3 regions of the Azonexus sp. GW821-FHT04F04 genome follow, and region 1 is predicted to be linked to each of the others. Evidence: predicted binding sites of a transcription regulator. Region 1 holds the regulator's gene; each other region holds the start of a gene.
The links. The regulator FNR, encoded in region 1, switches genes on or off when oxygen is low (the NO sensors DNR and NnrR bind a similar motif). The targets are predictions, from matches to a motif close to TTGANCTAGNTCAA.
Positions count from the first base shown of each region.

Region 2: the regulator FNR is predicted to act here: its motif matches at 1,743-1,756, upstream of AC07TV_RS04135 (OmpW/AlkL family protein).
Region 3: the regulator FNR is predicted to act here: its motif matches at 1,890-1,903, upstream of ubiU (ubiquinone anaerobic biosynthesis protein UbiU).

Region 1 is NZ_JBWKSX010000005.1:54,947-59,099, reverse strand. Features, by position in the region: gene AC07TV_RS11630 (porin) at 1-1,011, shown strand, start outside; gene AC07TV_RS11625 (DUF302 domain-containing protein) at 1,141-1,575, shown strand; gene fnr (fumarate/nitrate reduction transcriptional regulator Fnr) at 1,585-2,331, opposite strand; gene hemN (oxygen-independent coproporphyrinogen III oxidase) at 2,417-3,820, shown strand; gene AC07TV_RS11610 (sulfite exporter TauE/SafE family protein) at 3,884-4,153, shown strand, end outside.
Region 2 is NZ_JBWKSX010000001.1:850,253-854,405, forward strand. Features, by position in the region: gene AC07TV_RS04120 (nucleotidyltransferase substrate binding protein) at 1-20, shown strand, start outside; gene AC07TV_RS04125 (nucleotidyltransferase family protein) at 20-355, shown strand; gene AC07TV_RS04130 (porin) at 559-1,629, shown strand; gene AC07TV_RS04135 (OmpW/AlkL family protein) at 1,818-2,432, shown strand; gene proB (glutamate 5-kinase) at 2,494-3,615, opposite strand; gene cgtA (Obg family GTPase CgtA) at 3,615-4,153, opposite strand, start outside.
Region 3 is NZ_JBWKSX010000008.1:92,289-96,441, reverse strand. Features, by position in the region: gene AC07TV_RS15710 (septal ring lytic transglycosylase RlpA family protein) at 1-860, shown strand, start outside; gene AC07TV_RS15705 (ATP-binding response regulator) at 857-1,759, opposite strand; gene ubiU (ubiquinone anaerobic biosynthesis protein UbiU) at 1,959-2,966, shown strand; gene AC07TV_RS15695 (U32 family peptidase) at 2,980-3,882, shown strand; gene ubiT (ubiquinone anaerobic biosynthesis accessory factor UbiT) at 3,885-4,153, shown strand, end outside.

The DNA.
Region 1 (4,153 bases):
TTCCGTCAAGGCAGCAACGGCGCAGTCGCCAGCGGCCAGTCGCAGTACGACCTGCAAAGCGCTGCTTCGCAGAGCCACATCGGCTTCAAGGGCGTCGAGGATCTGGGCAACGGCCTCAAGGCCCTGTTCGACCTGCAATACCGCATCAGCCCGGACACCAGTACCGGCCTGGCTTCTGCCGGCCACCAGTACGTCGGCGTGACCGGCGGTTTCGGTACTGCCGTTGCCGGTTACCTCGACGGCATCCGTTACGGCATCTACGGCAAGTACAGCCCGTTCGGCAACTACTCGGTCGCCAGCCTGACCTCGATGACCACCCAGTACGACCGCGCAGCCAACGCCATCGCCTACATCTCGCCGTCCTTCAGCGGCTTCACCGTGATCCTGGCCACCGCCACCAACACCCAGGGCGCCGAAGGCAGCCTGAATGCCGTCCACTCGCCGATGACCGCGACCACCACGGGCAACAACGGTGACGACCGTCTGCTGTCGGCCAACCTGATCTACGCCAACGGCCCGCTGAGCATCGATCTCGACTATGAAACCACCCGGGCCGTCGGTTACGACAATTCCCGCCTCTACGTTGCCACCGCCGGCGCTTCCTACGACTTCGGCGTAGTCAAGGTCAGCGGCGTCTATGACGTCATCAAGGGCGATGTGAACTCGTTCATCGGCGGCAACACGACCTTCGCTACCGCTGCCTTCGGTCTGGCGGCCAACCAGAAGTATGATCGTCGCAACTGGTTCATCGGCGCCACCGTGCCGGTCGGCAAGTTCTCCGTGCTCGGCATGTTCGGCCAGGTCAAGGACAAGACCCTGACCGACCGCGATGCCTGGAAGATCGGCCTCGGCGCACGCTACGCCCTGTCCAAGCGTACCGAACTGTACGCTGACTACGCGCACATCAAGAACGACACCAATGCGGCCTACACCATCAACCCGATGGGCAACAGCTCCGGTACCAGCGCCGGCATCAACGGCCTGGCCATCGGTATGAAGCACTCGTTCTAAATCGCTGATTTGCCCGGACGGTTCGCTTTTCCATTGAAGCGTCCAGGCAACGAACTCTTGCGTCAGATGTTTTCTGTACATCTGTTTGGGACGTCCCACGGGGCGTCCCATTTTTTTCTGGTTTTCCTGTTGCTGCTCGGGATTTCCCTGCCAACGGTCGCAGACGACGCCGTCGTCGTCACGGTGAGCAATTCCGATTTCCGGACCGCCCACGACGGGCTGATCGAAGCTATCGAGAGCGAAGGCCTAGTGGTCGGCAGCATCCTGCCGTTTCGCGACATGCTGGCCCGCACCGCTGTCGGCGGCAGCGCGATTCCTTACGGCGAAGCGGAAATCATCCAGTTCTGCAGCAGCCTGCTGGCCGCTGAGTTGGTCCGCGAAGACCCTCGGCAATTGACGCTATGCCCGCTGTCCATTGCCCTGTATTCATTGGTAGGAAAGCCGACCGAGATCCACTTGGCGTATCGTTCGCCTGGCGGCTCGACGGCAGGCCGGCAGCGTGCCGAATCGTTGTTACAGAGGATTGTCCTGCGCGCAGCGGAACTAGCCCGCCTGCGCTGGTAGAAGCCTCGCTCAGGAGGCGCGGTGGTTCATCAGGGCTTTCAGCCCGTTCACGTTCAGGATGCGAATGTGTTTCTGCTGAACGGCGATATGGCCTTCTTCCTGGAAGCGGGAGAAAGCGCGAGACACCGTTTCGAGCTTGAGGCCGAGGTAGCTGCCGATTTCCTCGCGCGTCATTCGCAGGTAAAACTCGGCGTGCGAAAAGCCGCGCGCCGTGAAGCGCTGTGACAGATTGAGCAGGAAGGCAGCCAGTCGTTCCTCGGCGCGCATCGTGCCAAGCAACATCATGACGCCGTGGTCGCGGACGATTTCCCGGCTCATCACCTTGTGGAAATGATGCTGCAGCGTGTGGATCTCCCGCGACAGGCCTTCCAGGCGCGAGAACGGAATGGCGCAAATCTCGCTGTCTTCGAGCGCGATGGCATTGCAGGTGTGGTGTTCGGTACTGATGCCATCGAGGCCGAGCAATTCGCCGGCCATCTGGAAGCCGGTTACCTGGTCGCGTCCATCTTCAAGCAGCACATCGGTCTTGAAGAAGCCGCTGCGAATCGCATAGATGGCATCAAAAACTTCGCCGGCACGGTAGAGGTGGTCGCCGCGCTTGATCCGACGGCGGGTCGATACCAGATCATCAAGACGTTCCAGTTCTTCGAGGCTGAGACCGTACGGCAGGCACAGTTCGCGCAGGTTACAATTGGAACAGGCTGTCTTGATAACAGACAGCGTGACTTCCTGATTTAACGGGTGTGTTTGAGCCATTCGCAACCTGCATTCGCTTGATCCAAGTCAACCATAAAATCGAACCTTCCGAACATAATCAGACCTACTTTTAGTGGCTGGCCTAATGAATTTCGCAACTGAAAACCTCGTATTCGATCCCCAGATCATCCGCCGTTTTGATGTCAACGGCCCCCGTTACACGTCTTATCCGACGGCCGATCGCTTTGTCGAGGCCTTCGATTCTGAGGCAGCGAAAGTCTGGCTTGGCAAACGGAATATCGGCGGCATAAGCCGACCTCTCTCATTATACTTCCACATACCTTTCTGTAACACTATTTGCTACTACTGCGCGTGTAACAAAATTATCACCAAGGATCACGGGCGTAGCGCGAAATATCTCCGGTATCTGGCAAAGGAGCTGGATATCCAGGCTGCGGCGCTGGAAGGTCGCGATGGTGAGCACGAAGTTATCCAGCTGCATTGGGGTGGCGGTACACCAACCTTCCTGTCGCACGATGAAATGCGCCAACTGATGGGTGAAACGCGCAAGCACTTCAAGCTGCTTGAGGGCGGCGAATACTCTATCGAAGTCGATCCGCGCAAGGTCGATACGGCGACCGTTGCGCTACTCGGCGAACTCGGCTTCAACCGGATGAGCGTTGGTGTCCAGGATTTCGATGAAAAAGTCCAGGTCGCTGTCAATCGCGTGCAGAGCGAGGAAGAAACCTACAGCGTGATCCGCGATGCACGGGCCAACGGTTTCAAATCGGTTTCTGTGGACCTGATCTACGGCTTGCCGCACCAGACTGTCATGGGTTTCAACCGGACCATCGAGCGGGTATTGGCGATGGATCCGGATCGCCTGTCGATCTACAACTACGCGCACATGCCGAGCATGTTCAAGCCGCAGCGCCGGATCAACGATGCCGATCTGCCGTCGGCCGATACCAAGTTGCAGATTCTGGCGCTGGCCATCAAGAAACTGACCGATGCAGGCTACGTTTTCATCGGCATGGACCACTTTGCCAAGCCCGATGATGAACTGGCTGTTGCTCAGCGCCAAGGCCGCCTGCACCGCAATTTTCAGGGCTATTCGACGTATGCCGACTGCGACATGCTGTCTTTCGGCATTTCGTCGATCAGCAAGGTCGGGCCGAGCTACTACCAGAATGTCAAGACCGCCGATGAGTACTACGATGCGCTCGATACTGGCTCCCTGCCGGTGTTCCGTGGCATCGAACTGACGGCTGACGACATTCTGCGTCGCTCCATCATCCAGGCCCTGATGTGCCATTTCGAATTGTCCATTGAAAGCATTGAAAGCGCTCACCTGATCGACTTCCGCGAGTATTTTGCAGCAGAGCTGGAAGACATGAAGGAAATGGAGCGGGCCGGGTTGCTCAAGATCGACCGCGAATGGATCACTGTCCTGCCGCCGGGACGTCTTCTGGTGCGCATCATTTCGATGGTCTTCGACCGCTATCTGCGGGCTGGTCGCCAGCGGGCGACTTACTCCAAAGTTATCTGAGCGGTGTGCAGCAATCAAAGCGGGCAGTTAAACTGCCCGCTTTGCTTTTGTTGATTCTGTTCGATGCCTGATTCCGGTTTTCTCGCACTTTTTCTTGTTGGTCTGCTCGGCGGGACCCATTGCGTCGGCATGTGTGGCGGCATTGTTGGCGCCTTGTCGATGGGCGTCACGGCGCGCTGGTCGATGCATTTCACCTACAACGGTGGGCGCATCCTGTCCTATGGCGTGGCCGGCGCCATTGCCGGGGCTCTCGGGGCGGCCAGCATGGGCCTGGAGGGGCAGGTTCCGGCCCGGCTGATTCTTTATTTCATTGCCAATCTGATGCTGGTGGCC
Region 2 (4,153 bases), on a different contig from region 1:
GACAAATCGAGGCAAGGTGATGCTCGTTGCGAAAGCTGGCGATACGGCATTCGGATTGCCGCAGGCCGCCTGCGACCGAATTATTACCGTCTTGAGCGATTACCCGGAAATTGACCGGACTACAATTTTCGGTTCGCGCGCCAAAGGTAATTATCGCCCGGGGTCTGACATTGACCTTTGCCTGGATGCTCCGGCTCTCAGCATGCGTCGCCGCCTGGAGCTTGAAAACAGGCTCGACGATCTTCTTTTGCCCTGGAAAATAGACCTGCTCGTGCGCCAAGAAATCGACAACCAGGCATTGCTCGATCATATCGAGCGTATCGGCGTTACTTTTTGCAACGGGCTTGAGCGCTGACACAAGGCGAGGTATTCGTTTTTGCGTGTTTTGCTGTTGCGTCAAAACAACATAACTTTAGAGAAGCCTCCCAACATGCCAATCACCGGTTGCTAGGGCGTTTCGCTCTTTGCGACAATCGATGCCAACTTCTCGATCCGAGAGGTAAAGCTTAATTCGGTTTTACTGCTGGATTAAAAACTAACCACTAAGGAGATTTTCTGATGCAAAAGAAACTGATCGCTCTGGCTATCGCTGGCCTGGCTTCTACCGCTGCTTTCGCACAAACCAACGTCACCATCTACGGTGTTGCTGATGCCAGCATCTCCGGCACGACCTATCTGGGCAGCACCTCTGCCCAGACCGCTTTCAAGGTCAACTCCGGCCTGCTCTCCACCTCCCGTATCGGTTTTAAGGGTGTTGAAGATCTGGGCAACGGCCTGAAGGCTTTGTTCGTTCTGGAATACGGTCTGGCTATTGATGACAACCAAGGTATCGGCACTGTCTCCGGTGGTACCAATGGCCGTCAGCAGTTCGTCGGCCTGACCGGCGGTTTCGGTACGGCTGTTGCTGGTCGTCTGCAGACCACGGGTCTTGATTTCTCGGTCGCTGCTACTGCCCTGGGTGGCTCTACCGGTCTAGGCGCAGCCTACAACGCTGGCGGCGGCACGCTGATCACCTCTGCTTCCCGCGCCAATAACGCTGTTGCTTACATCTCGCCGGCCTTCGGTGGCGTGACCGTTGCGTACAACCATGCTCGCGCGCCGTTGGCGACCGAATATGCTGTCAGCACCGCCAACACCGACAACACTGCCAACCTGCTGTCCGTCAGCTACGCCAACGGCCCGATCACCGCTGGTGCGATCTACACCAAGTATGTCCAGTCGCAAACCAACACGACTGACGACAACATCAAGGAATGGGGCCTCCGTGCCGGTTACGACTTCGGTGTTGTCAAGCTGCAAGCTCTTTACCAGCAGCAGAAGGCTGATACCACGGCTGCCGTTGGCAAGGACAAGAAGTGGGCTGTTTCCCTGTCCGCTCCGATTGGTGCCAAGGTTGCTGTTATCGCTGAATACGCTGCACTGAAAGTTGGCTCTACTGTTGCCGAAGACAACGTCAAGGTCAGCACTCTTGCTGCTACCTACGCTCTGTCCAAGCGCACCACCGCCTATGCCGGTCTGGTTGCCAAGCGCGTAGAAAACGACACCAACCGCAACCCGCTTGCCGTTCCCGCAAATCCGTACGTTTCCGACAGCAACACCTACGCTGTTGGTCTGCGTCACATGTTCTAATCTGGTTTAATCCAGTTAGAAACAAGAACGGGAGCTTCGGCTCCCGTTTTTTTTGGTTTGCGAACAAAATTAGTTGTTTGTTATTCGATATAACCTCAGTACTGGTAAGGTTTTTGACCTAGGTCAAAATGTCTAGTTCTGATGGTAATAGCATGCCCCTTTTTCATGACGATGATAGGGAGTAATAAATGGCTAAGAAGATTCTGGTTGCTGCTCTGATTGCTGCTGGCGTTCTTTCGTCTGCTGTTGCACAGGCTCAGGATGGCTCGTTCATGGTTCGCGTGCGTGCCGTCGACGTGCTCTTCGACAACGGTCAGAAGGATGGCCTTGATACCCGTGGTGTTGGCGCGATTGAAGCGGATAGCCGCTGGATTCCTGAATTGGATCTGAGCTATTTCTTCACCAAGAATATTGCAGCCGAGCTGGTTCTGACCTATCCGCAAACGGTTGATATCACCGCCAATGGCGCCCAGATTGGCAAGATCAAAGCCTTGCCGCCGTCACTGCTCGTTCAGTATCACTTTACCGACCTCGGCGCCTTCAAGCCGTATGTTGGACTAGGTGTGAACTACACAATTTTCATGAGCCGTGACAACATTGCACTGGGTGCTTCAGTTGAAAAGTCGAGTGTTGGTCTGGCTGGCCAGGTAGGTTTCGATTACATGTTCAATAAGAACTGGGGCCTCAACGTCGACGTCAAATACATCCAGATGGAAACTGATGTGAATATTGGAGCCACCAAACTTGGAACGCTGAATCTGAGCCCAATCACGGCCGGTGTAGGTGTTTCCTATCGTTTCTGATTGCCGTTTCCTGGTAAGCAAAACGGGCGCCTTGGCGCCCGTTTTGCTTTTGATAGATCCGTTAGGCGAGCAGGATCAGATTGTCGCGGTGGATGAATTCCGGTTCGTCCACATAGCCGAGGATCGCTTCGATTTCCACCGTTGATTTTCGCGTAATGAGGCGGGCTTCGCCGCTGCCGTAGTTGCACAGGCCGCGCGCGATTTCGCTGCCATTCGGGCTGATGCAGGCGACTGCTGAGCCACGTTCGAATTCGCCTTCGGCGGCGATGACGCCAATCGGCAACAGGCTTTTCCCGGCTTTCAGGGCGTTGACCGCGCCGTCGTCGAGCAGCAGGCGGCCGGCAAGTTGCAGGTGGTCGGCCAGCCATTGCTTGCGGGCGGCGAGCGGCTGGGTTTGCGAGACAAGCAGGGTGCCGACGGGCTCGCCTGCCGCCAAGCGGATGATCGGGTCGATCTCGCGGCCGCTGGCGATGGCGGTGTGGGCGCCGCTTCGAGCGGCGCGTTTTGCAGCGATAACCTTGGTGATCATGCCGCCGGTGCCGACGCGTGTGCCGGCGCCGCCAGCCATAGCTTCAAGCGACTCGTCGCCGGCCGTGGCTTCGCTGATCAGCGTGGCGCTCGGGTCCTTGCGCGGGTCGGCAGTGAATAGGCCGATCTGGTCGGTCAGGATGATCAGGGCGTCGGCTTCGATCAGGTTGGCGACCAGGGCGCCGAGCGTGTCGTTGTCGCCGAATTTGATCTCGTCGGTGACGACGGTATCGTTCTCGTTGATGATCGGCACGACGCCGAGTTCAAGCAGCGTGGTCATCGTCGAGCGGGCGTTGAGGTAACGCTTGCGGTCGGCGAGGTCGTCGTGGGTAAGCAGGATCTGCGCGGTGTGCAGGCCGTGCTTGTTGAAGGCGGCCTCATAGGCTTCGACTAGGCCGGCCTGGCCGACGGCTGCGGCGGCCTGCTTCTCATGCACGGTCTTCGGGCGCCGGCCCCAGCCCAGGCGCTGCACGCCACAGGCGACTGCGCCGGAGGAAACCATGATGACTTCCTTGCCTTGCGCGCGCAGTACGGCGATTTGCCGGGCCCAGTCTTCAATGGCGGCGAGGTCGAGACCGGCGCCGTTGTTGGTGACGAGCGCCGAGCCGACTTTGACGACGAGCCGTTTGGCGTTGGCGAGGCGGGTCTTGCTCATCATTCTTCCGTGGCGTTGTCTTCAGCGTCTTCGTCGTCGTCAGGAATTTCCGGGCGGGCCATCTGCTCCAGCGCTTCGTGGATGGCATAAATCAAAGGCTTGGTGCCTTCCCCGCTGATGGCGGTGATCGGGAAAACCGGGCCGTCGTATTTGGTGGCCTTCTTGTAGGCTTTGAGGAAGTCCTTGACGGTCTTTTCGCGGTCCTCTTCGGGGATCAGGTCGAGCTTGTTGAGGACCAGCCAGCGCGGTTTGTCGGCCAGCGCGGGATCGTGCTTGATCAGTTCGCCGACGATGGCCTTGGCGTCGCGCACAGGGTCGGAGTCGGGGTCGATCGGCGCGATGTCGACGAGGTGCAGCAGAATACGCGTGCGCTGCAGATGCTTGAGGAAGCGGATGCCGAGGCCGGCGCCGTCGGCGGCGCCTTCGATGAGGCCGGGAACGTCGGCCATGACGAAGCTCTTTTCGGCGTCGACGCGAACGACGCCGAGGTTGGGGTGCAGTGTCGTGAACGGATAGTCAGCAACCTTCGGGCGGGCCG
Region 3 (4,153 bases), on a different contig from region 1:
TCCTCAAGCGCGGCGGCGGCTTTTATAAAGATGACGGCCCGGCCGACGACATTCCGGATGGTCTGGAAGACATCCCGGACGCCGAACCGAAGTGGGAACCGCTGCACAAGCCGGCAACCAAACCCTACGTCGTGCTTGGCAAGGAATACTTCCCGAACAACGCGCTCAAACCGTACAAGACCCGCGGCATCGCCAGCTGGTACGGCAAGAAGTTCCACGGCCAGAAGACCTCGATCGGCGAACCCTACGACATGTTCGCCATGACTGCCGCCCACCCGACGCTGGCCCTGCCCTCCTACGTGCGCGTCACCAGCTTGCAGAGCGGCAAATCAGTGATCGTCCGCGTTACCGACCGCGGCCCCTTCCACGCCGACCGCGTCATCGACCTGTCCTACACCGCCGCCTACAAGCTCGGCCTGATCAACGGCGGCAGCGGCCAGGTCGAGGTCGAGGCGATCATTCCCGGCGAGCTGGCCGGCACCGCCTACGCCCAGGTCACGCCTCCACCGCGGATAGCCAGCAACGCCGAAAATGACGAGATCGAGCAATTGGCCAAACGCGTGGCACTCGACGAACCACCCGTGCCAACACCAGTTCCGGCCGGACCGAACAGCGATGCCGGTGTAGCCAAGGGCATCTACCTGCAACTCGGCGCCTTCTCCAACGCCGACAACGCGGAAAGCCTCAAAAACCATCTGGTGCGCGAACTCGACTGGCTGACCGAAGCCATGCGGGTCAATCCGGCCGGCGGCATTCACCGCGTTCACCTCGGCCCCTACGCCAGCCGCGGCGATGCCGACCGCGTGGCGGAAAAGATCCGCGCCGCACTCGGCTACCGGCCGACCATCGTCAGCCGCTAAGCTTCGACCACGTTGTTGACCGTGGCGACCACCACGTTGCCGCAGCCCTGATACTCGAGGCTGGAAAAACTCATCATCCTGGCCATGGCGATGCCCCGGCCGTTGGGGTCGAAAGCGCGATCCGGATCGAAAGCCAGGAATTTCGACCATTCAAAACCATGGCCCTGATCGGTGATCGTAAACACCACGGATTCCGTCGTGCGCTCCAGCCGAATCGTTGCGAAACGCTCGCAAAATTGCGGTAAAGCGAGCCGCCGGGAAATTTCTGCCTCCCAGTCGCCCTCCCATTTGAGCAGCGATTTTTCCTGATAACTGACGCCAAGATTGCCGTGCTCGACGGCATTGACCATCAAGTCGGAAAGCCCTGGAGCAACCACGTCGGGCACCGAACACATGGCAGCCAGTACGGGGACCAGGCTGGCAATGTCGTCCATCGTGACGAAGCGGTATTCGACCGTGCGAATCAGCTTCTGTGCGTCTTCCAGCCGGGCCGCCCGGCTGCGCAACTGGCTGCGCGCCCGGCGATCCTCCATCGCCACACGGACGATGGATATCAGCGCCTCCGGCTCGTACGGCTTGGTCAGGTAGTAGTAAGCCCCCGCTGCGAGACCTTCCCGCACCTGATCCGGCGACGATGCGGCCGTCTGCATGATGACCGGAATGTCGGCAAAGCGCGACTCGCGCTTCATTCGCCGAAGAAATTCCATGCCGTCGAGCTCGGGCATCATCCGGTCGAGAATGACCAGCGAAAAATTGCTCTCCGGGGCAATCAGGCTGGCCCACGCCGCCAGCGGATCACTGTGCATCTCGAGCGAGATATCTTCCTGCTCGAGAAATTCTTCGATTATGAACAGGTTCAACTGTTCGTCATCGACGACGAGAACACGTTCCTTATCCATGCATCAGCCTTCCCGCATCGCCTTCCTTTTTCCCAGCCGCCCACCGGCCAAATTCACCGCGAATTTCGATGCCGTTCGCCGCAGGCAAACAGGTCATCCGCGAGGTGTGATCCTAGCATGAGCTATCCGTTTGACCAGGATCAATGGCAAAAGCAGGCGGCTGGCTATACTCCGCCGCTTGCTATTCCGGATGTCTCCGATGACCTCCCTGCCCGATCTCGTCTGCCCAGCCGGTAGTTTGCCGGCCCTCAAGGCTGCCGTCGACAACGGCGCCGATGCCGTCTATCTCGGCTTCAAGAACGACACCAACGCCCGCAACTTCGCCGGCCTCAATTTCGACGCCAAGACCATGGCCGACGGCATTCGCTACGCCCACGGCAAGGGTCGCGAAGTGCTGCTGGCCATCAACACCTTCCCCCAGGCCGGCCGCGTCGCCGACTGGCAAAAGGCGGTCGACGCCGCCGTCGACCAGGGTGTCGATGCCATCATTCTGGCCGACATCGGGCTGCTCGACTATGCCCGTAACCGTCACCCGCGCCAACGCCTGCATCTGTCGGTGCAGGGCTCGGCGACGAGCTACGAAGCGATCAATTTCTGTCAGCGCGAATTCGGCATCCGCCGCGCCGTGCTGCCGCGCGTCCTGACCTTGGCCCAGGTCGAGAACGTCATCAAGAACACGCCGGTCGAAATCGAAGTCTTCGGTTTCGGTAGCCTGTGCGTCATGAACGAAGGGCGTTGCTGGCTGTCCTCGTATGCCTGCGGCGAATCGCCGAACACCGTCGGCGCCTGCTCGCCGGCCAAGTACGTGAAGTGGGACAAGAAGCCGGGCGCCATGGAAACCCGCCTCAACGGCGTGCTCATCGACCGTTTCGGCGACGACGAGCCGGCCGGCTACCCGACGCTGTGCAAGGGCCGCTTTGAGGTCCAGGGCGAAACCTATTACGCGCTCGAAGAACCGACCAGCCTCAATGTGCTGGAAATCCTGCCTGACATCATCAAGATCGGCGTCCGCGCCATCAAGGTCGAAGGCCGCCAGCGCAGCCCGACCTACGTCGCGCAGGTTACCCGCACGCTACGCGCCGCGCTCGATTCGCTGCGCGACGGCAGCGAGCGCTTCCACGTCAAACCGGCCTGGCAGGCCGAGCTCTCCAAAGTCTCCGAAGGCAGCCAGGCGACGCTCGGCGCCTACAACCGGCCATGGCGCTGAAGGACAACGCAGCATGAAACTCTCGCTTGGCCCCCTCCTCTATTTCTGGCCCAAGGCCGAGGTCATGGAGTTCTACGCCGAAATGGCGCAGAACCCGGCCCTCGACATCATCTACGTCGGCGAAGTCGTCTGCTCGCGCCGCCAGCAGTTGCGTACCACCGACTGGATCGGCCTGGCCCGCGACCTGACCGATGCCGGCAAGCAGGTCGTCGTTTCGGCCCAGGCCCTGCTCGAATCGGAGAGCGATCTCAAGGCGCTGCGCCGGCTGGTGGACGACTCGGGTTGCATGCTCGAAGCCAACGACCTCGGTGCAGTCAACCTCGTGCACGGCCAGGATTTCGTCGCCGGCCCGCACCTCAACATCTACAACGAGACGACGCTCGCCACCTTTGCCCGCCACGGCCTCAAGCGCTGGGTGCCGCCGCTCGAAGGCACGCGGGCGATGATCGAAACCCTGCACGCCAGCAAGCCGGCCGGGGTCGAGACCGAGGTCTTTGCCTTCGGCAAGATTCCGCTCGCCTTTTCGGCCCGCTGCTTCACGGCCCGCCACTACGATCTGAACAAGGATGACTGCCAGTTCAAGTGCCTGGATCACGCCGAGGGCCTGACCCTGAAAACACGCGAAGGCCAGGATTTTCTTTGCATTAACGGCATTCAGACAATGTCGGCGCAAAGCTACAACCTGCTGCACGAAATACCGGACATGCTGAAAATGGGCATCGACATCGTGCGCATCAGCCCGCAGAAGGACCACATCAATGCCATCATCGCCGCTTTCGATGCCGCACGACGCGGCGAGGCGGTGAGTGTCGATAGCCGGGAATGGAACAGCAGCGGCCTGGTCGATGGCTACTGGTTCGGCGATGCGGGTATAGTCCAGCATCACACGCAAGCCTTGGCACAACTCGGAGTCTGATCATGAACGGCAGCTTCACCATCCCCAAATTCCGCTTGCCCACCTTCGTCGCCAACCTTGGCCAGAAGTTGCCGCAATGGCCGCATGCGCTGGTGCTGGTCGCCGGCCTCAACGCCGCGCTGAAAATGAAACTGCTGCCGGAAAGCGAACTGGCCCTGCTCGAAGACAAGCTGTTTCGCGTCCGCGTTCTCGATACCGGCGGCGAGGCTTCATACACCTACGCCAACGGCCTGTTCCGGCCGGTTTTCACCTCACAACGCGAACCCGATCT